DNA from 3 places in the Kineococcus gynurae genome. Region 1 is predicted to be linked to each of the others. Evidence: riboswitches for the same ligand, from Rfam matches in the RefSeq annotation. Region 1 holds a riboswitch; each other region holds the start of a gene.
The links. A riboswitch is a leader RNA that binds a small molecule or an ion and turns the genes downstream of it on or off. The one in region 1 is predicted to bind S-adenosylmethionine.
Positions count from the first base shown of each region.

Region 2: it holds a riboswitch for S-adenosylmethionine, as region 1 does, so the genes downstream of both, ACFFKU_RS01745 (acyl-CoA dehydrogenase family protein) here and ACFFKU_RS08645 (rhodanese-like domain-containing protein) in region 1, are expected to answer to the same signal.
Region 3: it holds a riboswitch for S-adenosylmethionine, as region 1 does, so the genes downstream of both, sfnG (dimethylsulfone monooxygenase SfnG) here and ACFFKU_RS08645 (rhodanese-like domain-containing protein) in region 1, are expected to answer to the same signal.

Region 1 covers NZ_JBHLUI010000008.1:475,966-483,007, reverse strand. Annotated here, with positions in the region: gene ACFFKU_RS08660 (acyl-CoA dehydrogenase family protein) at 1-814, shown strand, start outside; gene ACFFKU_RS08655 (FAD/NAD(P)-binding protein) at 915-2,903, shown strand; gene ACFFKU_RS08650 (O-succinylhomoserine sulfhydrylase) at 2,872-4,083, opposite strand; gene ACFFKU_RS08645 (rhodanese-like domain-containing protein) at 4,080-4,529, opposite strand; SAM riboswitch class I at 4,541-4,631, opposite strand; gene ACFFKU_RS08640 (NAD(P)/FAD-dependent oxidoreductase) at 4,849-6,216, shown strand; gene ACFFKU_RS08635 (class I SAM-dependent methyltransferase) at 6,286-6,903, opposite strand; gene ACFFKU_RS08630 (sulfurtransferase) at 6,900-7,042, opposite strand, start outside.
Region 2 covers NZ_JBHLUI010000003.1:77,016-84,057, reverse strand. Annotated here, with positions in the region: gene ACFFKU_RS01760 (alpha/beta hydrolase) at 1-227, opposite strand, end outside; gene ACFFKU_RS01755 (HoxN/HupN/NixA family nickel/cobalt transporter) at 274-1,371, opposite strand; gene ACFFKU_RS01750 (ArsR/SmtB family transcription factor) at 1,495-1,839, shown strand; gene ACFFKU_RS01745 (acyl-CoA dehydrogenase family protein) at 1,861-3,144, opposite strand; SAM riboswitch class IV at 3,159-3,270, opposite strand; gene ACFFKU_RS01740 (YchJ family protein) at 3,328-3,732, opposite strand; gene ACFFKU_RS01735 (LacI family DNA-binding transcriptional regulator) at 3,782-4,780, opposite strand; gene ACFFKU_RS01730 (Gfo/Idh/MocA family protein) at 4,893-5,933, shown strand; gene ACFFKU_RS01725 (LCP family protein) at 5,971-7,042, opposite strand, start outside.
Region 3 covers NZ_JBHLUI010000010.1:384,409-391,450, forward strand. Annotated here, with positions in the region: gene purH (bifunctional phosphoribosylaminoimidazolecarboxamide formyltransferase/IMP cyclohydrolase) at 1-1,259, shown strand, start outside; gene ACFFKU_RS15570 (DUF3017 domain-containing protein) at 1,297-1,599, shown strand; SAM riboswitch class I at 1,651-1,737, shown strand; gene sfnG (dimethylsulfone monooxygenase SfnG) at 1,744-2,922, shown strand; gene ACFFKU_RS15580 (helix-turn-helix domain-containing protein) at 2,957-4,150, opposite strand; gene ACFFKU_RS15585 (flavin-containing monooxygenase) at 4,297-6,171, shown strand; gene ACFFKU_RS15590 (2,3-butanediol dehydrogenase) at 6,215-7,042, shown strand, end outside.

The DNA.
Region 1 (7,042 bases):
CGTCGACCCCGACCTGCAGCTCGTCCGGGTCCCGGGCAGCGACGACTACCTGCTGCGCGGCACCAAGAACTTCTCCACCGGGGCGAGCGTCGGCGATGTCACCGTCGTCGGGGCGGTCACCGACGACACGCAGCGCAACCTGCTCGTGGTCGTCCCCCGGGAGACCCCCGGCTTCGTCAAGGGCGGCGACTGGGACAACCTGGGGCAGCGCCTCTCGGCCAGCGGGTCGGTGCGGTTCGAGGACGTGCGCATCACCCCGGACGCGGTGCTCGGTTCGGCCGAGGACTCCGGGGTCTACGGCTCGCTCGTCACCCCGGCCATCCAGGCCGCGTTCGGCCACTTCTACCTCGGGGTCACCCGGGGCGCGCTGGAGACCGCGGCCGACTACACCCGGACGACCACCCGGCCGTGGTTGCTCTCCGACGTCACCGACGCGACCGAGGACCCCTACATCCTGGCCACCTACGGCCGCCTGGTGGCGCGGCTGCGCGCGGCCGAGGCCCTGGGCCGCAGCGTGGGCGAGTCGTTGTCGCAGGCCCACGCGCGCGGGTGCGACCTGACCTGGGCCGAGCGCGGAGAGGTGGCCGAGGAGATCGCGGCCCTCAAGGTCGTCTCCTCCGACCTGGCGATCGAGACCACGTCGGCGATCTACGAGGTCACCGGCGCCCGGGCCAGCAGCAACCGGTACGGCTTCGACCGGTTCTGGCGCAACGTGCGCACGCACACGCTGCACGACCCCGTGCAGTACAAGGCGCGCGAGGTGGGGCGGCACTTCCTCACCGGCGAGTACCCGGGCTTCACGCTCTACACCTGAGTCCGGTCGCCCCCGGGTCCGGTCCGCGCCCCGGGTCCGGGGCGCGGACCCGGGGCGCGGGTCGGGAAGGCGGACGGGGCCCCGGGAGGTTGTGATCGGCATGGCGAGCGCACCGGACGACGAGCTGCGGGTGGTCTGCGTCGGGGCCGGTCCCCGGACGCTCGGGGTCCTGGACCGTCTGGCGGGACTGCTGGCGGTCGACCCCGACCTCGGGCAGGGCCGGCGGGTGCGGGTCGACGTCCTCGACCCCTACCCGCCCGGGGCCGGGCGGGTCTGGCGCCGGGAGCAGAGCCCGTTGCTCTGGATGAACTCCCGGGCCGCCGACGTGGCCGTGCTGCCGGACGAGTCCTCGACCCTGCGCGGGAGCCGCGGTGCGGCCCCGACCCTCTACGACTGGGTGGCCGCGAACCGGGAGCGGCTCGCCACCGGTCTGCGGGCCGCGGGGACCCCCGGGGCCGCCGCGGAGGTCGAGGGACTCACCCCCGGCAGCTTCCCCTCGCGCACGCTGGCCGGGGCCTACCTGGTGGAGCAGTTCGACGGTGTGCTGACCCGCCTGCGCGAGCTGGCCGGTCCCGACGCGGTCCGGCTGCACCGCGGGCGGGCCGTCGACCTCGTCGACGCCCCCGACGGTCGCCAGCTCGTGCGGACCGAGGCGGGTCCGACGCTCACCGCCGACGTGGTGCTGCTCGCCCAGGGGCACCTCGAGGTGGTGGCCTCGGGGCGGGAGCACGAGCTCGCCCGGATCGCGGCCGCCCACGACCTGGACTACGTGGCCCCCGCCTACACCAACGACGCCGACCTCTCGCCGCTCGCGGCCGGGCAGGACGTGCTCGTGCTGGGCATGGGACTGGCCTTCGTCGACCTGGTCACCCTGGTGACCGAGGGCCGCGGCGGACGCTTCTCCCCCGCGGACGACTCCGGGTCGGGGCGGCTGGTCTACCACCCGTCCGGGGACGAGCCGGTCCTGCACGTGGGGACCCGTCGCGGGGTGCCCTACCGCTCGAAGCTCACCTACGAGGCCGACGTCCGGGCCGGCCTGCGCTGGTACTCGGGCGGACGGGTCGAACGCCTGCGGGCCGAGCTCGGCCGACCCCTCGACCTGCGCGGCGACGTGTGGCCGCTCATCGCACGCGACCTGGCCTTCGCCCACTACCGCGAGCTGTTCGCCGCGCACCCGGGCCGGACGCGGGGCGGGTGGGCGGCCTTCGCCGAGGCCTTCGAGCGGACCCCGTGGGGCTCGGCCGAGCTGGCGGCACTGGTCGCCGCGGCCGTCCCCGCGCCGGAGGACCGCCTGGACCTCGCCCGGTTCGACCGTCCGCTGGACGGGGACGCCCCCGCCGACCCGGACCGGGTGCACGGACGGGTGGTCGAGCACATCGGCGCCGACCTGCTGCGCCGGGGCGACCCGCGCCACTCCGCCGACCAGGCCGTCTTCGTGACGCTGCTGCACGCCTACGCCGTGACCGCCGGGCTGGTGCACCGCGGGGTGCTGAGCGCCCGGTCGGCCGCCCTGGACGTCGACGGGTGGTGGCACGGCTTCTTCAGCTACGCGGCCAGCGGACCGCCACCGGCCCGGCTGACCCGGCTGCTGGCGCTCGCCGAGGCGGGGCTGGTCCGCTTCCTGGGGGCCGGGACCACGGTCGGGCTGGACGAGGAGCACGGCTGCTGGGTCGCCGGCACCGACGGCGGCCCGGCCCCGGTGCGGGCCCGCGTGCTCGTCGACGCGCGCCTGCCCGCGGCCGACGTGACCGCCACCACCGATCCGCTCCTCGCCGCGCTGCACCGGCGGGGCGAGGCCGTGGCGCAGCAGTTCCCCGAGGACGGGGCGACGGGCGCGGTGCACCGCAGCGGGCGACTGGCGGTCGACCCGGAGCACCGGCTGCACCACGCCGACGGGAGCGTCCACCCGCGCCGGTTCGCGGTCGGCCCGGCCGTGGCCGGCGACGGCTGGGCCGCCGCCTTCGCCCGGCCACGCCTGGACCACGGGTTCTTCCGGCTCAACGAGCGGGTCGCGGCCGACCTGCTGGCGGCCGCGACCCGACGGTTCGAGGAGGTCGCTACCCCCGCGCTCGCGTCAGCGCCCCGGTGAGGTCCTCGAGCAGGTCCTCGACGTCCTCGAGGCCGACCGAGACCCGGATGACGCCGTCGGTGAGCCCGATGGCCGCGCGGCCCTCCACCCCCAGGCGTCGGTGGGTCGTGGTCGCCGGGTGCGTCGCGAGCGTCTTGGAGTCGCCCAGGTTGTTGGAGATGTCGACCACCTGCAGGGCGTCGAGCGTCGCGAAGGCCCGCTCCTTGCCCCGCCCCTCGGGCGCGTCCACCGCGAACGTCAGCACGGTCCCGCCCCCGGTCATCTGAGCGGCGGCGAGCTCGTGCTGGGGGTGCGAGGCCAGCGTCGGGTAGCGCACCCAGGCGACGCCGGGGTGACGTTCCAGCTCCTCGGCGATGCGCTGCGCCGACGCGGCGGAATGCCTGACCCGCAACGACATCGTCTCCAGACCCTTCACCAGGGTCCAGGCGTTGAAGGGCGAGAGCGACGGGCCCGTGTGCCGCATGAGGTTCTGCACGGGTCCGTCGACGAACTCCTTCGAGCCGAGGATCGCGCCCCCGAGGACCCGCCCCTGCCCGTCGATGTGCTTGGTCCCGGAGTAGACGACGACGTCGGCCCCGAACTCCAGGGGTCTCTGCTGCACCGGGGAGACGAACGCGTTGTCGACGACGACCGTGGCCCCGACCGCGTGGGCCAGTCGGCTGACGTGCTCGATGTCGACCAGCGTCTGCATGGGGTTGGCGGGGGTCTCGAAGAACACCGCGGTGGTCGGTTCGGACAGGGCTCGTTCCCACTGGGTGGGGTCCTCGCCGTCCACGAACACGGTCTGCACACCCCACCGCGGCAGGATCTCGTCGAGGATCACGAAGCAGGAGCCGAACAGGCTGCGGGCGGCCACGACCCGGTCCCCCTGGCCCAACAACCCGGCCAGCGCGGTGAACACCGCCGACATCCCGCTCGCCGTGGCGAAGCAGGCCTCGGCCCCCTCCAGCAGCCGCAGCCGTTCCTCGAACACGGCCACGGTCGGGTTCCCGTAGCGGGAGTAGACGAACCGGTCGACCTCGCCCGCGAACGCGGCCTCGGCGGCGCCCGCCGAGGAGTAGACGTAGCCCGAGGTCAGGTAGAGCGCCTCGGCCGTCTCCTCGAAACCCGACCGGGCCAGCCCACCGCGGACGGCGAGGGTGTCCGGTCGCAGCGGGGGCGGCGTCGCGTCGGCGCTCACGACTGCCGCCAGGGCAGGCCCTCGGCCCGCCAGCCCGCGCCGCCGCGGTGCCCGGACGCGTCGAGGTCGCCCTCGAACCCGTCGAGCACGTTCTGCGCGGCGGTGTACCCGGCGGCCGTGGCCGCGGTGGCCGCCGCCACCGAGCGCTTCCCCGAGCGGCAGAGGAACACGACCGGGTCCGGGCCGGGGCGCACCCCCTGGCGGGCGAGCTCGGCGAGGAACTCCGTGCCGGGCACCTCCCCGGGGCGGGGGGCCCAGGAGACCAGCAGCGGGCCGCGGCCGGGCAGCTGCGGGACGCCCACGAACGTCCACTCCGCCTCGGTGCGCACGTCGACCAGGACGGCGGCGGGGTCGTGGGTGAGGAGGTCGTAGGCCTCGCGCGGGGTGAGGTCCCCCGCGTACCCGGTCGGCCGCCCGGCGGCGGCGTCGGTGGACGGGTCGGTCATCGTGCTCGTCTCCTCCATCGATCCCGGCATGAGCACCCCCGCGTCGGGCGGGGGTTGCTGCGGCGTCGTCGAGCCGGGTCTCTCGGCCGCTCTGGATGGTGGGGGGAGCCTACTCGGCACCGGCCCCACCGCGCCGACCCCGGGGATCTTCCCCGCCCACGCGCGGGCGGGACGGGTCCGGGGTTTGCCGGGGGTACCGCCGCGGTGCCCCCGGGAGCGGCTATCTTTGAGGCCTGAACCGACGACGAGGTGGCCACGGGCGTCCACCGCAGCCGTCGGCACCGAAGGACGACCTGGCAAGGCCGAAAGGGTGGAAAGCGTGGACGCTCGTCAACGTGTCGTGATCGTCGGGGGCGGCTTCGCCGGTCTCTACGCGGGTCGCAAGCTCGAGAAGCTGCTGCCTCCCGGTACCGCCGAGCTCGTCCTGATCAATCCGACCGACCACCTGACGTACGCGCCGCTGCTGCCGGACGTCACCGCCTCGGTGCTGGAACCCCGCCACATCGCGGTCTCCCTGCGCCAGGCGCTCCCCAAGACCAAGATCATCATCGGCCACGCGACCGCGGTCGACGTCGAGGCCAAGACCGTCACCGTCTCGCGCTCCGAGCACGGTCAGATCGACCAGGACACCCAGGTCGTCTCCTACGACCGCCTGCTGCTGTCGCCCGGCTCGATCACCCGTCGCTTCCCCATCCCCGGCGTGTCCGAGTCCGCCCGCGGGGTCAAGACGATCACCGAGGCCGTGTTCGTCCGCGACCACCTCCTCTCCCAGCTCGACGCGGCCGACGCCCTCCCGGACGACCCCCGCTTCGACGCCGAGCGCGCCGAGCGCATGACCGTCGTGGCGGTCGGGGCCGGCTACACCGGCACCGAGATCGTGGCCCAGACCCATCGGTGGCTGACCCGCGTGGCCGAGCGCTGGACGAACATCGACGTCCGCGACGTGCGCTGGCTGCTGATCGACGTCGCCCCGGCCGTCCTGCCCGAGCTCGGGCCCCGGCTGGGCCAGTACGCCCTCGCCGCGCTCAAGGACCGCGGCATCGACGTCCGCCTCGGCGTCTCGGTGCAGAAGGTCGAGGGCAACGTCGTCACCCTGACCGACGGCACGCCCGTCCCCTCCCGGACGCTGATCTGGGGCGCCGGCATCGCCGCGAGCCCGCTGGTCGGCACGCTGGGGCTGCCGCTGGAGCGCGGTCGTCTCGTCGTGGACGCCCAGGGCCGGGCGGCCGAGGACGTCTGGGCCGTCGGCGACTGCGCCGCCACGCCCGACCTGGCCAAGGAGAAGCCCGCCGACGGCCCGGCCCCGGTCACCCCGCCCACGGCGCAGCACGCGCAGCGTCAGGGCACCCGGGTCGGCAAGAACATCGCCGCCTCGCTCGGGGTCGGCGTCGCCCAGGACTACGTCCACAAGGACCTCGGCCTGGTGGCCGACCTCGGTGGGCTGACCGCCGTGGCCAAGCCGCTCGGGATCGAGCTGACCGGTCTCCCGGCCAAGATCGTGGCGCGCGGCTACCACCTCTACGCCCTGCCGAGCATGGCCAACCGGGCCCGGGTGCTCACCGACTGGTTCTGGCACGCGGTGCTGCCGGTCCAGGCCGTCGCGATCAACCAGACCCGCTCCGAGGACGCGCTCATCACCGCGGCCCAGAACACCGACATCTACGAGGGTGACAAGGCCCGCTCCTGACCTCGTCATGACGACGGACGGCCGTGCCCCGCGAGGGGCACGGCCGTTCGTCGTCGGTGGGTCGGCCGCTCAGGCGCGGCGGGCGGTGAGGTGCCAGAACGGCGTCCCGCGCTCGCCCACGGGGGCGAGCAGCTCCCCCGGCGAGACCTCGTGGAGACCGAGGTCGAGCAGGGCCACCCCGAGCACGTCAGGGTCCAGGCCCAGCTCGCCCCGCGCGGGCCGCACCGGCCCGAGCAGGGACAGCACCCCGCCGGGCCGCACCGACGACGACACGGTCGCGAGGTCGAGCAGCACCTGCTCGGCGCTGCCCCGGCCCCCGAGTACGTCGTGGCAGCAGACGAGGTCGAAGGAGCCCGAGCCGCCCGCCCGGTAGCGGGTCAGCTCGGCCAGGGTCGTCAGGTCCTCCAGGTCGGCGTCGACGGTCCGGATCCGGTCGGCGACGCCGGCCCGGTCGGCCGCCTCGTGGGCCTGGGCCAGCGCCCGGGCCGAGGTGTCGAGCACGAGGACCTCGTGCCCCAACCGGGCGAGCGCGACCGCGTCGCGCCCGGCGCCGCCCCCGACGTCGAGCACCCGGAGCGGGGCCGACCCCAACCCCCGCAGGACGGGGGTCAGGGCCTCGACGAGCCGGTCGTAGCGCCACGTGGGCGGGGTCGTGCCCCGCAGCAGCGTCGCCGGCCCGCGGCTCATGCCGTGGGCGAGGCGGGACTCCCGCCGCGCTCGCCGCCGGTGACGATCGGGACGCGCACGGCGTTGCCCCACTCCGTCCAGCTGCCGTCGTAGTTGCGCACGTCGGACAGCCCCAGCAGGTGGGTGAGCACGAACCAGG
Region 2 (7,042 bases), on a different contig from region 1:
GGCCCGAGCTCGGCGGGCCGCACGGGCAGCGCGTTGGCGAGGCGCACCCGTCGTGGGGTGAGGTCGGTGGGGACGAACAACCCGGGTGAGCGCAGCTCGGGGGCGACGGCCTGCACCGCCCGCCGGCGGCGGGCGACGTGCGGGGCGAGCCAGGCGGCACCGGCGGTCAGGGCCAGCAGCGGGAGCAGGCCACCGCGGCGGCGAGAGGACGGCGGACGTCGGCGCATCGGGGTTCCCTCGGGTCCGGGGCGGACGGGGCCCCGTCCCCGAGCATCATGGCCGGGTGTCCCCGACGACGCGCGAGGGGCCGGAGGCTGCGCGGCGCCACACCGCCCAGGACACCACCCCGATCACCGCGAACAGGACGGCCAGCGCGTAGCCCGCGTACTCGGTCTCAACCGACGCGACGGCGCCGACCAGACCGGAGACGATGCCGAACTGCTCGCTCAGCAGACCGGCCGCGGCGAGCACGGCGACGGCGGCACCGGCCAGGATGCCCACCCCGGTGATCAGCAGGTTGTAGGTGATCTTGCGGGCCGGGTCGTGCTGGGCGGCCGTGTACATCCGCAGCATCATCAGCCCGTTCACCGTGTCCCCCAGCGTCATCGCCGCGGCGAAGAGGATCGGCAGGCAGAGCAGCGAGATCAACGACGCCCCGGCCAGGGCCGCTCCCGCGGTCAGCACGAGGACCCCGATCTGCGAGCTGGTGTCGAAGCCCAGGGAGAACAGGAACCCGAGCACGTAGACGTGGCGGGGGTGCCGGACACGGCGCAACGGCAACGTCATGGCCCGGGCCGCGGGGCCGCGGGGGGTGAGCGCGTCGGCCGGGATCACCAGGTCGGGGTCGCGTCGCAGCGCCCGGCGCAGGCGCAGGGCCTGCACGAAGGTCGCGAGGTTGGCGACGGCGACGAGCAGCAAGTAGAGCCCCGAGACCGAGACCCCGATGATGCCGAGCACCCGGGCCGCCCCCGAGTCCTCCTCCAGCGCGGTGCGGATGAAGCCGGCCCCGGCGATGACCAGGACGCCGGTGAGCACGACGACGGTGGAGTGGCCGGCCGAGAACGCCAGCCCGACGCCGGCCGGGTTGCGGCCCTCGGCCACGAACTTGCGGGTGGAGTTGTCGATCATCGCGACGTGGTCGAAGTCGAAGGAGTGGACCAGCCCGCGCAGGTAGGCCAGGCCGGCGACCCCGACGGTGACCGCCCCGGCCGTGCCCGCGAGCACCCCCATGGTCAGCAGGGCCAGACCGATCACGTGCAGCGCAGCGACGACCGCGAAGGCCACCCCCACCCGACGCCGGAACGGCAGGGCGGCTCGCCCCTCGGTCGTCAGCAGGGAGGGGCGGGGCCCGACGTGGGTGGTGGCGCTCACGGTGCTCCCGACGGACGACGTCGACAGGTGTCCGGGCGGACACGCGTCGGGGCGACGGTAGCGGACCGGTGGGGGTGCCACCATGAGCACGGGACGACACCGCAGCGCAGGAGGGAGCCGCCCGTGGTCGACGACGCGCGCCGTACGGTGGCCCGCGACGCCCTCGACGCGTCCGGCCCGCGGCTGCCCGAAGTCCTGGACCGGTTGAGCGCGTTCTCCGACCCGACCCGCCTGGGCCTGCTCATCGCGATCCACGCCGCCCCGGGCGCCCCGGTCAGCGACCTGGCCGCCGCCGCCGGGCTCAGCCCGAACACCGCGACCCAGGCCCTGCAGACGCTGCGCGCGGCGGGGCTGGTCCGCCGGGTCCGGGAGGGCCGATTCAGCCGCTGGTACCTCTCCGACGAGGCCGCCCACGACCTGCTGCACCACCTCGGGGCCCCGCACAGCGACCTGCACCCGGCCCACTGAGCCGGCGGCGGGTCGCCGTTGTCAGCCCTCGCTGCCGGCGGCCGCCGCGACCGAGGCGTGGGTGCCGATGTCCCAGACGTAGGGCGGCGTCGTCCCGTTGACCGAGAAGTCCCCCACGATCCGGGTCTTGTAGATGACCGGGTTGTGGGAGGCGACCGTGCGGGCGTTGCGCCAGTGCCGGTCCAGGTCCTTGCCCCGACCGACGCCCGAGGCGCCCAGCGTGTTGAAGAGCAGCGTCGCCGCGCGCGGCACCGACTCCGACAGCACGGTCTGGGCCTGCGCGGTACGGATCTCGGCGACGGCGTTCGCAGCCTGGTCGGCGGCGGAGTCACGGTCGTGGGCGGTGTCCGCGGCGGCCTGGAGGGCCTCGGCCGCCCCCCGCACGAGCTGGCGCGCCGTCCAGGCCACCGCCGAGATCTCGCCGACGACGGCCAGCACCTGCGCGTCGTGGCGCACGAGCGGGGCGAGCCCGTGGGTGTAGCTGCGCGTGCGGGTCCGGACCTCGTGCCCGGCGTCGCGCTCGACCGCCTCGGCGATGCCGGCGTGCACCGCGAGCAGGACCAGCTGGTAGAGCGCCGTCTGGAAACGGAACCGCTCGGCGAAGGGCCGCACGTCGGCGGCGTCGACCTCGGCACCGGTGAAGACGATGGTCCCGGTCCCGGTGAGCTGCTGGCCGAAGCCGTCCCAGTCGTCGCTGATCTGCACGCCCGGCTGCCGGGTCCGCACGATCGCGGTGACCACCTCGAGGTCGTCGTCGTCCGGGCTCTGCCCCGGGCCCACCCGACGGGCGGTGGCGTCGGTCCAGTCCGCGAAGATCGACCCGGTCGTGTAGAACTTCCGCCCGTCGACGCGCAGGCCCCCGGGACCCTCGGTCACGACGGTCTGCTGCTTGCCCGTGACCCCGGACCCGGTCTCGCTCCAAGCGTTGCCGACGAACTCGCCGGCCACGATCCGGGCGTACCAGGCGTCCCGGTAGGCCCGGTCGGTCTCGCCCAGGGTGAGCAGCTGCTCGACCCAGGCGATGTGCCCGCGGAAGATCTGCGGGAGGTTGGAGTCGGCCGCGGCGACGTCGACGAGGATCTCGGCGAGCGCCGGGAGGTCGAGGCCGTCGCCCCCGTGCTCGACGGGGACCCGCAGGCGCCCGAACCCGGCCTCGACCAGGGCGCGCACCGGCTCGTAGGGCAGGACGTGGTCCTGCTCGCGCTGCACGACGCCCGCGGCGATCCCCTCCAGCAGCGGCGCGATCCGGCCCCGCGCGAGGCGGAGCCGTTCGGTGACGGGCAGGGGCGTGCTGACAGCGGACATCGCCGGTCTCCTCGAGAGCGTCCTTACCCGCGCGGTGCTGCGCGGGCCCGGTCATCACCCGGGGCACCCCACGACGAGGAGGGTTGCCAGCCGACGAGCCGGGGCTTCGTGTCGGCTTTCTTGACCTGCCGGGCAGAGAACCACACGCGCGCGACCGGTGTCCACCCGACCGCCGGACGTCGTTCAGACCGGGCCCACGTACACCCACCGTCCGCCGACGCGACGGAACCGGCTGCGCTCGTGCTGGTGGCCGCGACGACCCTCGTGGCGGTGGTGGGCCTCGAACTCGACCGTGCCGGCGTCGTCGAGGGGCCCGCCGCCCTCGGTGCCCAGCACGACGAGGCGGCGCCACTCCACGTCGGGGTCGAGGTCGAGGTCGGTGGGGCGGGTCGCGGCGTCCCAGGTCCGGAGCAGGTAGGCGGCGTCCCCCACCGCGAAGGCGGAGTAGCGCGAGCGCATGAGCGCCTCGGCCGTCGGGGCGGGCTCACCGGCGTGCCGACGACCGCAGCACCCCCCGTACGTCTCCCCCGTCCCGCACGGGCACCGGTCGTCAACCGAGATCACTCTAGGTCCACCTCTCTGACACATAGCGTGATATCCCCACGTTTGTCCACACCTGTTGACGACGGTCTGGGGATCAACCTGGGGACAAGTCGGGCGCCGGTCCGGTGGTCGTCCGGACGACGAGCCGGGGCGGGACGAGGGTCGTGACCGGGGCCCGGTGCGGGTCGGCGATCCGGGCCAGCAGCTCCTCCCCGGCCAGGCCGCCCACCCGGGCGGCCCCGTTGTCCACCGTCGTCAGCGCCGTGCGCCGCGAGCGGGCCAGGGCGATGTCGTCGTAGCCGGTGACGGACACGTCCTCGGGCACCCGCAACCCCAGCTCGTCGGCCGCGGCGAGCAGCCCCACGGCCGACACGTCGTTGGCGCCGACGACCGCGCTCGGTCGGTCACGGCCGCCCAGCAGCTCCAGACCGCAGCGGAACCCGGCGTCCTCGGTCATGTCCCCCGTCGCGACCAGCACCTCCCCGCCCGCGGCCCGGACGGACTCCTCGACGGCCGCCCGACGCAGCCGCCCCACCGACCCGGTCCCCGCGACGTGCCCGATGCGTCGGTGCCCGAGCCCCACGAGGTGCACGACCAGCAACCGCACCCCGGCGCGGTCGTCCCCGGCGACGGTGTCGACCGGGGCGTCGTAGGAGTCCCGGCTGCCGGCCAGCACCGTGGGCACACCCCGGGCGACCTCCTCGACCGCGTGGGGGTCCTCCCGGGTGCCGACGACGACGAGCCCGTCGACGCGCAGCTGGGCGAAGACGGCCGCGACGTCGGGTTCGGTGCGGGTGTCCCCCAGCACCGGCCGCAGCCCGGCCTCCAGCAGCACGGGTCGCAGACCGTCCAGCAGGTCCACGAACCACGGGTTGCGCAGGTCGTCGAGGACGACCCCGATCGTGCGGGTCCGTCGCTCCGCGAGGCTGCGCGCGGTCGGATCCGGGCGGTACCCCAGCTCCTCGATGGCGGCCATCACGGCGGCCCGGCGTTCCGGGCCGACCTTGGGCGAGTCCTGCAGGACCAGCGAGACCAGGGACTTCGAGACCCCGGCGCGCGCGGCGACGCTGCGGATGGTCGGTCGCGTGCTCATCGATGCTCCCCCCGGGCTCCTCCGACGGCCCGATGTTGACAGCCGGGCCCGCCGCGCCGCATCGTGGGATCAATTGGACCGGTCCAACGACGGACTCTGAAAGGCTCACCCCATGACTGATCTGCACCTCGGCCTCGCCGGTGTCGGACGCATCGGCGTCATGCACGCCGAGAACATCGCGACCACCCCCGGGGTAGCCCGGTTGACGCTCGCCGACGTCGCCGTCGACCGCGCCCGCGAGGTGGCCGCCTCGTTGACCGCGGCCGCCCGCGCCGCGGGTTCGGAGCTGCAGGTCGACGTCGCCGCGAGCAGCGAGGCCCTGCTCGCGAGCGGGATCGACGGACTGGTCGTGGCGACCGGCACCGCCCAGCACCCCGAGCTCATCGTCGCCGGGGTCGACGCGGGCATCCCGGTGCTCTGCGAGAAGCCCGTCGCCCCCGACGTGGCCCTGTCCTTGCCCGTCCTCGAGCACATCGCGGCCAACGCCGGCGTCGTCCGGATCGGGCACCAGCGGCGCTACGACGCGGGCTACCTGGCCGCCAAGCGTGCCTACGACGCCGGCGAGCTGGGCTGGTTGCACGCGCTGCGGGCCACCACGTGCGACATGGCCCCGCCGCCCGTGGCCTTCCTCGCGACCTCCGGCGGGCTCTTCCGCGACTGCAGCGTCCACGACTTCGACGTCATCCGCTGGATCACCGGGCGAGAGATCGTCGAGGTCTACGCCCGCGGCAGCAACAACGGCGACCCGGCCATCGGTGAGGTCGGCGACGTCGACACCGCCCTGGCCGTGTGCACGCTGGACGACGGCACCCTCGCGACGGTCACCGCCAGCCGCTACAACGGTGCCGGCCACGACGTCCGGCTGGAGCTGCAGGGGTCCAAGGCCTCCCTCATGGTCGGCCTGGACGAGCGCACGGCCCTGCGCTCGGCCGAGCCCGGCGTGACCTTCCCGACCGGCGGCCCCCACCTGACCTTCGCCGAGCGCTTCGGGGCGGCCTACCGCGCCGAGATCGTGGCCTTCACCGACCTCGTCCGCGGGGTCGAGGGCGAGCTGTGCCACCCGGCCGACGCGGTCGCCGCCTCCCGGGTCGCCGACGCGGCCCAGGAATCCCTGCTCACCGGCGGTCCGGTCCGGGTCGACCTGCCGGCCTGACCTCCCGGCCTGACCTCCCGGTCTGCCCGCCTGCGGGTCAGGAGCAGATGTCGTCGCTGGCCACGCGGGCCTCGAAGGTCGGCGTCGCGGTCGGGGTGGCGGGGGCACCCACCACCCGGCTGCGGACGTCGACCACGGTCGGGGCCTGGTTCAGCTCGACCACGACGGTCGACCCGAGCGAGTCGTCCTCGACCAGGTCGGCCCCGCCGAGCGCGGCGGCCACCGTCGCGGCGGAGTCGGCCTTGGCCGAGCCGTAGCGGACGACCGCGGCCGCGGCCGGACGCAGGGCGTCCCCGTCCCCGGTGCCGGCGATCGTGAAGCCCTGGGCCCGCAGCGCCGTGGCCGCGGCCCCCGCGGTCCCGGCCGGGGCGCCGGTGTTGAGGACCCGCACCGACACGTCGTCGGGGGCGACGGTGAGCGCCGAGGAGTCCCCGGGGGTCGTCGTCGGTGCCGGCGCCGCGGTCGCCCCGAGGGTGTCCGTCCGCAGCTCCTGCCAGAGGTCGTCGGCGGCCGACGTCCACTGCACCCGCGCCTTGTTCTGCGGGTACTCCTCGATGGGCACGGTGATGAACTGCACCCCGCCGGGGGGGAGCTTCTGCAGGCTCTGCGCGATGTCGGTCAGTTCGGACAGGCTGGCCAGCTGCGGGTCCATCGTCACCGAACTCGTGGCCGCGCTGAGGAACGAGTAGAGCTGGTCGGGCCGCGTCAGCATCGAGGAGCTCGTGACCTTCTGCACGATCGAGGACATCAGCGCCTGCTGCCGCGAGATCCGGGAGATGTCGGAGCCGTCGCCGATGTTGTGCCGGATCCGCGCGTAGGCCAGCGCGGTGCGGCCGTCCACCTCGTGCGTCCCCGCGTCCAGGTACAGCCCGGACTGCGCGTCGGCGACCTTCTTCGGCAGGCAGATGTCGACCCCGCCGAGGGCGTCGATCATCTTCTGGAACCCGCTGAAGTCCACGACGACGTAGTGGTCGATCCGGACCTTGGTGAGTTCCTCGACGGTGTTGATGGTGCAGGCCGGGCCGCCCCGGGAGAACGCGGAGTTGAACATGCCGAGCTCGGCCGGCTGGGTCGTGCCGTCGGTGCCCTGGCACTCCGGCATCCGGACC
Region 3 (7,042 bases), on a different contig from region 1:
TGGTCGTCGTGAACCTGTACCCGTTCGCGGCGACCGTCGCCTCGGGCGCCGGGTTCGACGAGGTCGTCGAGCAGATCGACATCGGCGGGCCCTCGATGGTCCGGGCCGCGGCCAAGAACCACCCGAGCGTCGCCGTGGTCGTCGACCCGGCCCGCTACACCGACGTGCTCGAGGCCGTGCGCGGCGGCGGGTTCGACCTGGCCGGCCGTCGCCGCCTCGCGGCGCAGGCGTTCGCGCACACCGCGGCCTACGACACCGCGGTCGGCTCCTGGTTCGCCGAGCAGACCGCCGACGAGAGCGAAGGCGGGTGGCCGGCGTTCACCGGTCTCGCCCTGGAACGCCAGGACGTGCTGCGCTACGGCGAGAACCCGCACCAGCGCGGCGCCGTCTACGCCGGCACCGCGGGTCGGCCGGGGATCGCGCAGGCCACCCAGGTGCACGGCAAGGCCATGTCCTACAACAACTTCGTCGACGCCGACGCGGCCCTGCGGGCGGCCTACGACTTCGCCGGGCCCGCCGTCGCGATCATCAAGCACGCCAACCCGTGCGGCATCGCCACGGCCGACGACGTCGCCACCGCGCACGCCCGCGCGCACGCCTGCGACCCCGTCTCGGCCTTCGGTGGGGTGATCGCCGCCAACCGTGAGGTCGACGCGGCCACGGCCGCCCAGGTCGCCGAGGTGTTCACCGAGGTCGTCGTCGCCCCCGGGTTCACCCCCGAGGCGCTGGAGACGTTGCAGGGCAAGAAGAACATCCGTCTGCTGCAGCTGCCCGAGGGGTACGCCCGCTCCGCGCAGGAGTGGCGCCCGGTCTCCGGGGGCGTGCTCGTCCAGACCCTCGACACCATCGACGCGGAGGGTGACGCGCCCGCGAACTGGACCCTGGTGGCCGGGGACGCGGCGGACGCCGCGACGCTCGCCGACCTCGAGTTCGCCTGGCGCGCCGTCCGATCGGTGCGGTCCAACGCCATCCTGCTGGCCAAGGACGGGGCCTCCGTCGGTGTCGGGATGGGCCAGGTCAACCGCGTCGACTCCTGCCGGCTGGCCGTGGAACGGGCCGGGGCCGAGCGGGCCACGGGTTCCGTGGCCGCCTCCGACGCGTTCTTCCCCTTCGCCGACGGGGCGCAGATCCTGCTCGACGCGGGCGTCCGGGCGATCGTCCAGCCCGGCGGGTCGATCCGCGACGAGGAGGTCTTCGCCGCGGCCCAAGCCGCCGGGGTCACCATGTACGTCACCGGGTCGCGCCACTTCGCGCACTGAACCGGCCTCCGGTCGGGGCGGCGGTAGCGTGACGCGGGTGTCCGCGCCGCCGCCCCCCGGCCTCACCCGCCCCCCGGCCCACCCGGCGACGGCGGTCCTGCTGGCCCTGCTGGGCGGCGTGGCCCTGGCGCTGCTGACGACCTGGGTGGCCGGGCCCACGGCGGGCGGTCTCCTCCTCGCGGCCGACCTCGCCGTCGCCGCCGTGCTGCGCCTGGTGCTCCCGGTCCGGGTCGCGGGGGCCCTGGCCGTCCGCTCGCGCGGGGTGGACGTCACGACGCTGCTGGTGCTCGCCGTGCTCTGCGCGGCGCTCGCCTCGGTCCTCCCGCTGCCCCCGGTCTGAGACCGCGCGCGAGCGGTACCTGTCGCGGCCCCGCTCGGGTTACGCTGCGACCTGCCATCCAGAGCGATCGAGAGACCTGGCTCGTCGACGTCGCAGCAACCGGCCGACCCCCGGTGCTACCGCCAGGTGCGATGGGAGAGACGAATGACCAGCACGACCCCCGCTCAGCGCGCCCTGGCGCCGGTGAAGTTCGCCTACTGGGTGCCCAACGTCTCCGGCGGGCTGGTGATCTCGACGCTGCCGCAGCGCACCAGCCACGACCCGGCCTACAACGTCGAGGTCGCCCGCGCGGCCGAGCGCGTCGGTTTCGAGTACGCGCTCTCGCAGGTCCGCTACGCGGCCTCCTACGGCGCCGACGCCCAGCACGAGTCGACCTCCTTCTCCCTCGCCCTGCTGCTGGCGACCGAGAAGCTCAAGGTCATCGCGGCGGTCCACCCCTTCTTCTGGCACCCCGGCGTGCTGGCCAAGTTCGCCGCCACCGCCCAGGAACTCACGAACGACCGGCTCTGCCTGAACGTCGTCTCGGGCTGGTTCAAGGACGAGGCGGTCAACCTCGGGGTGACGTGGCCCGAGCACGACGACCGCTACGTGCAGTCGGAGGAGTTCATCCGCATCCTGCGCGGGGTGTGGTCGCAGGACGGGTACACGCAGGACGGACAGTTCTTCAACGTCCGCGACATCACCATGCGCCCGCAGCCGAAGCGCCAGCCGGAGATCTTCCAGGGCGGCAACTCGACCGCGGCCCAGGCGATGGCCGGGCGGGTCAGCGACTTCTACTTCCTCAACGGGAAGTCGATCGCCGACGCGGCGGCCCAGGTCCGCGACGTGTCGGCCCAGGCCGCGCTGAACGACCGGCAGATCCGTTTCGGCATCAACGGTTTCGCGGTCGTCCGCGACTCCCGCGCCGAGGCGGAGCAGGTCCTCGAGGACATCATCGCGCACGCCGACGCCCAGAAGGTCGAGGGTTTCCGTGCCTCGGTGCAGGAGGCCGGCAACGCCAGCCCCGACCGCAAGGGCATGTGGGCCGACAGCGAGTTCCGCGACCTGGTCCAGTACAACGACGGCTTCCGGACCGGCCTGGTCGGGACCCCGGACGAGGTCGCCCGCCGCGTGCTGGCCTACCGCCTCGTCGGGATCGACCTCGTCCTGCTCGGTTTCCTGCACGTCAAGGAGGAGGTCGAGGCGTTCGGCGAGCTCGTCATCCCGCGCGTGCGCGAGCTCGAGCAGCGCCTCGTCGACGGCGAGGACCTGCAGCTCGGCGCGGAGCTCGACGCCGCCGTGGAGCAGGCCGGTCAGGCCGGCGGGGTCCCCGCCCTCGTCTGATCCGCGGCCCGGGCGGGCCGGGCGTCGTCGTCGGTCACGCGCCGACGACGACGCGGACCCCGGCCGCCAGCCGGTAGGGCCGGTGCTCCAGCACCGGGCCGAGCACCCGCCGCAGCCGCGACAGCTCGGCGCGCACGGTGACCGTGCGCGCCGGGTCGTCGTACACCCGACGGGCCAGGTCCGCGGCGCTCGACCCACCCGGGTGGGCGGCCAGGTCGAGCAGCAGGTCGCGGTGGCGCGGGGAGACCCGCTGGCTCCAGGAGCTCCCCCCGCCCGTCCAGTCCACCCGGCCGTCCGGGGCCAGGTGGAGCGTCGACGCGCCCTGACGGTCTCCGGGACGGAGCAGCCAGCCCCCGGGGACGGCCTCGACGGTGAGGGTGCCCGCCTCGGCGAGGGCGACGATCCCGCCCGGGCGGGCCTGCCGACCGAGGTCGACGCGTTCGGGCAGCAGCATCCCCACCGCGGCCAGGCGGCAACCGTCGGTCGCCAGCACCGCGCCCGGCCGGTCACCGATGAGGGCGGCCGCCTGCGCCGCGAGCCGGGCGTGCCGTCTCCCGTGCGCATCCACCAGCTCCCGCTCGGCCAGGGCCGCCACGGCCTGCACGAGCGCGATCGTGCTGGCGTGCACGCCCGGAGCGGGTCCGCTCAGGTCCACCACCCCGGCCACCGTGCCGTCCGGGCCGCGGACGGGGGCGGCGGCGCACGTCCACGGCTGGTGGGTCTCGACGTAGTGCTCGGCGGCGAAGACGTGCACCGGTGCCCCCACCACCAGACTGGTCCCGATAGCGTTGGTGCCCACGCTCGCCTCGTCCCAGGCCGAACCCTCGTCGAACCCCAGCGTGTCGGCCCGCCGACGGGCGGCGACGTTCCCCTCGCGCCACAGGACGGTCCCGGCGGCGTCGGCGACGACGAGCACCTGCCCGGCGGCCTCGGCCGCGGGGAGCAGGTGCCGGCGCAGCAGGGGGAGCACCTCGCCCATGGGGGTCTCCTCGCGTCGCCCGCGCAGGTCGGCCCCGTCGAGGACCCGGCCGGGGCCACGACCCGTCGGGTCGAGACCGCCCGCCTGCAACCGCCGCCACGAGGCGCCGATCACCGGGCGCACGACCGCCCGCTCCGGGCCCGAGCCGCTGCCCAGGGCGGCCTCCCGCGCCCGCCGGAGCCGGCGGGCGGCCTCCCGCGGGTCGTCCCCGGGACCGACCGCGCACTCGGCACGTGACAGCGACGTCATGCTCACCTCCGGTGCCACCCTCGCCCGCGCCCGGGCCGGCTGACAACCCCGGTGCAACGCCGGTGCAACCCTCCCGGCCGCGTCAGCGGGCGGGTTGGGTGGGGGGCGTCGCAGAGCCGCGACCGTCCCGTCCCCAGGAGGTCCCCGTGACCGAGACCCTCGACCGTCCCGCCGCCGACCGCGCCCCCGATCCTGCCGCCGACCCGCGCGAGCGGGTGGACCGGTGGCTGTCCGCCTTCCAGGCGGCGCTCGACCGCGGCGACGGGGCCGCGGCCGCCGCCCTGTTCACCGCCGACTCCTCCTGGCGCGACCTGGTGGCCTTCACCTGGAACATCACGACCCTGGAGGGTCGCGACGCGATCGCCGACCTCGTCGGATCCGTGGCGGCCCGGGTGGGGGCGACGGACCTGCGGGTGGACGACGAACCCGGGTGGGGGGTGGCCGCGGCCGGCGACGGCGACGGTGCCGACGCCTGGTTGCGTTTCGAGACCGCCGTCGGCCGGGGGCGCGGCCAGCTCCGGCTGCGCCGGGACCCGGAGACCGGGGAGGACCGCGCCTGGACCGTGCTGACCACCCTGTTCGAACTGACCGGGCACGAGGAGAACCTCGGTCCCCGTCGCCCCCGGGGCGCCGAGCACGGCGCCCGACGGGACCGGACCACGTGGTCGGAACGGCGGGTGGCGTCGGTGGAGTCGTGGGGGGTGGACGCGGAACCGTTCGTCCTGGTGATCGGGGCCGGGCAGGGCGGGCTCGCACTGGGCGCCCGGTTGAAGGCGCTCGGGGTGCCGGCGCTGCTGGTGGAGAAGGGCGTCCGCCCGGGGCAGAGCTGGGCGAACCGGTACAAGTCGCTCTGCCTGCACGACCCGGTGTGGTACGACCACCTGCCCTACCTCGACTTCCCGAAGAACTGGCCGGTCTTCGCCCCCAAGGACAAGATCGCCGACTGGCTGGAGTTCTACGCGAAGGTGATGGAGCTCGACGTCTGGTGCGACACCGCGTGCGAGTCGGCGAGCTTCGACGAGGAGACGAAGGTCTGGACCGTCCGGGTCCGCCGGGGCGGGGAACTCCGCGAGCTGCACCCGACCCATCTCGTCCTGGCCACCGGGATGTCCGGCAAACCCTCCGTCCCCACCATCCCGGGGCAGGACGTCTTCCGGGGCGAGCAGCACCACTCCTCGGCCCACCCCGGACCCGACGGACTCGTCGGCCGTCGCGTGGTGGTCATCGGGGCCAACAACTCCGCCCACGACATCAGCGCGGCGTTGTGGGAGAACGGGGTCGACGTGACGATGGTCCAACGATCGTCGACCCACATCGTCCGCTCGGACTCGTTGATGGAGCTCGCGCTCGGTGGTCTCTACTCGGAGGAGGCCGTGGCCGCCGGGGTGAGCACCACCCAGGCCGACCTGACCTTCGCGTCGATCCCCTACCGGGTCATGCCCGAGTTCCACATCCCGGTCTACGAGGAGATCCGCCGTCGCGACGCGGACTTCTACCGGCGGCTGGAGGAGGCCGGTTTCCTGCTCGACTTCGGTGACGACGGTTCCGGACTGTTCCTGAAGTACCTGCGCCGGGGTTCGGGGTACTACATCGACGTGGGCGCCTCCGAACTCGTCGCCGACGGGTCCATCAAGCTGCGCAGCGGGGTCGACGTGGACCACCTGACCGAGGACGCGGTCGTGCTGAGCGACGGGAGCGTCCTGCCCGCCGACGTCGTCGTCTACGCCACCGGGTTCGGGTCGATGAACGGGTGGGCCGCGGACCTCATCTCGCCCGAGGTCGCCGACCGGGTCGGCAAGGTGTGGGGGTTGGGGTCGGGCACGACCAAGGACCCGGGCCCGTGGGAGGGGGAGGAGCGCAACATGTGGAAACCCACCCGGCAGGAGAACCTCTGGTTCCACGGCGGCAACCTGCACCAGTCGCGGCACTACTCCCTCTACCTGGCCCTGCAGCTGACGGCCCGGTACGCCGGGATCGAGACCCCCGTCCACCGGTTGGCCGAGGTCCACCACACGTCCTGACCGAGGTGACCGTCGGCACCCCGCTCGATGAAGGAGCAGCAGCATGAAGGCGTTGCGTTTCCACGGCCCCGGTGACGTCCGGGTCGACGAGATCGACGAACCCACCGTCCGGCCCGGAACGGTGAAGATCGCGGTGGCCTGGTGCGGCATCTGCGGTACCGACCTGCACGAGTTCCTGGAGGGGCCGATCTTCGTCCCCGCCGACGGGCATCCGCACCCGTTGTCCGGCGAGACCCCTCCCGTGACCCTCGGCCACGAGTTCTCCGGGACGGTCGAGGAGCTGGGGGAGGGGGTCGAGGGTCTGGCCGTCGGCGACGGGGTGGTGGTCGAGCCGTACTTCGTCTGCGACGACTGCGACCCCTGCCGCAGCGGGAACTACAACCTCTGCACCCGGATGGGGTTCATCGGGCTGGCCGGCGGTGGTGGCGGTCTGGGCGAGAAGGTCGTCGTCGACGCCCGGTGGGTCCATCCGGTCGGGGACGTCCCGCTGGACCAGGCCGCCCTGGTGGAACCCCTGGCCGTCGGGCACCACGCGGTCGAACGCAGCGGGGTGCAGGCCGGTCAGACGGCCTTCGTCGGCGGGGCGGGTCCCATCGGGTTGCTGCTCGCCGCCGTGCTCAAGGGGATCGGTGTCCGCACGGTCCTGTCGGAGGTCAGCAGCGCCCGCAAGGAGAAGGCCCGCGAGACCGGGGTCGCGGATCTGGTGCTCGACCCGACGGTCGACGACGTCCCCGCCCGGGTGGCGGAGCTGACCGGGGGCCGGGGCGCCGACGTGGCGTTCGAGTGCGCCGGCGTCGACGCCGTGCTCGACCTCTGCCTGGAGGTGGTGCGACCGGCCGGGGTCGTGGTCAACGTCTCGATCTGGGGGCAC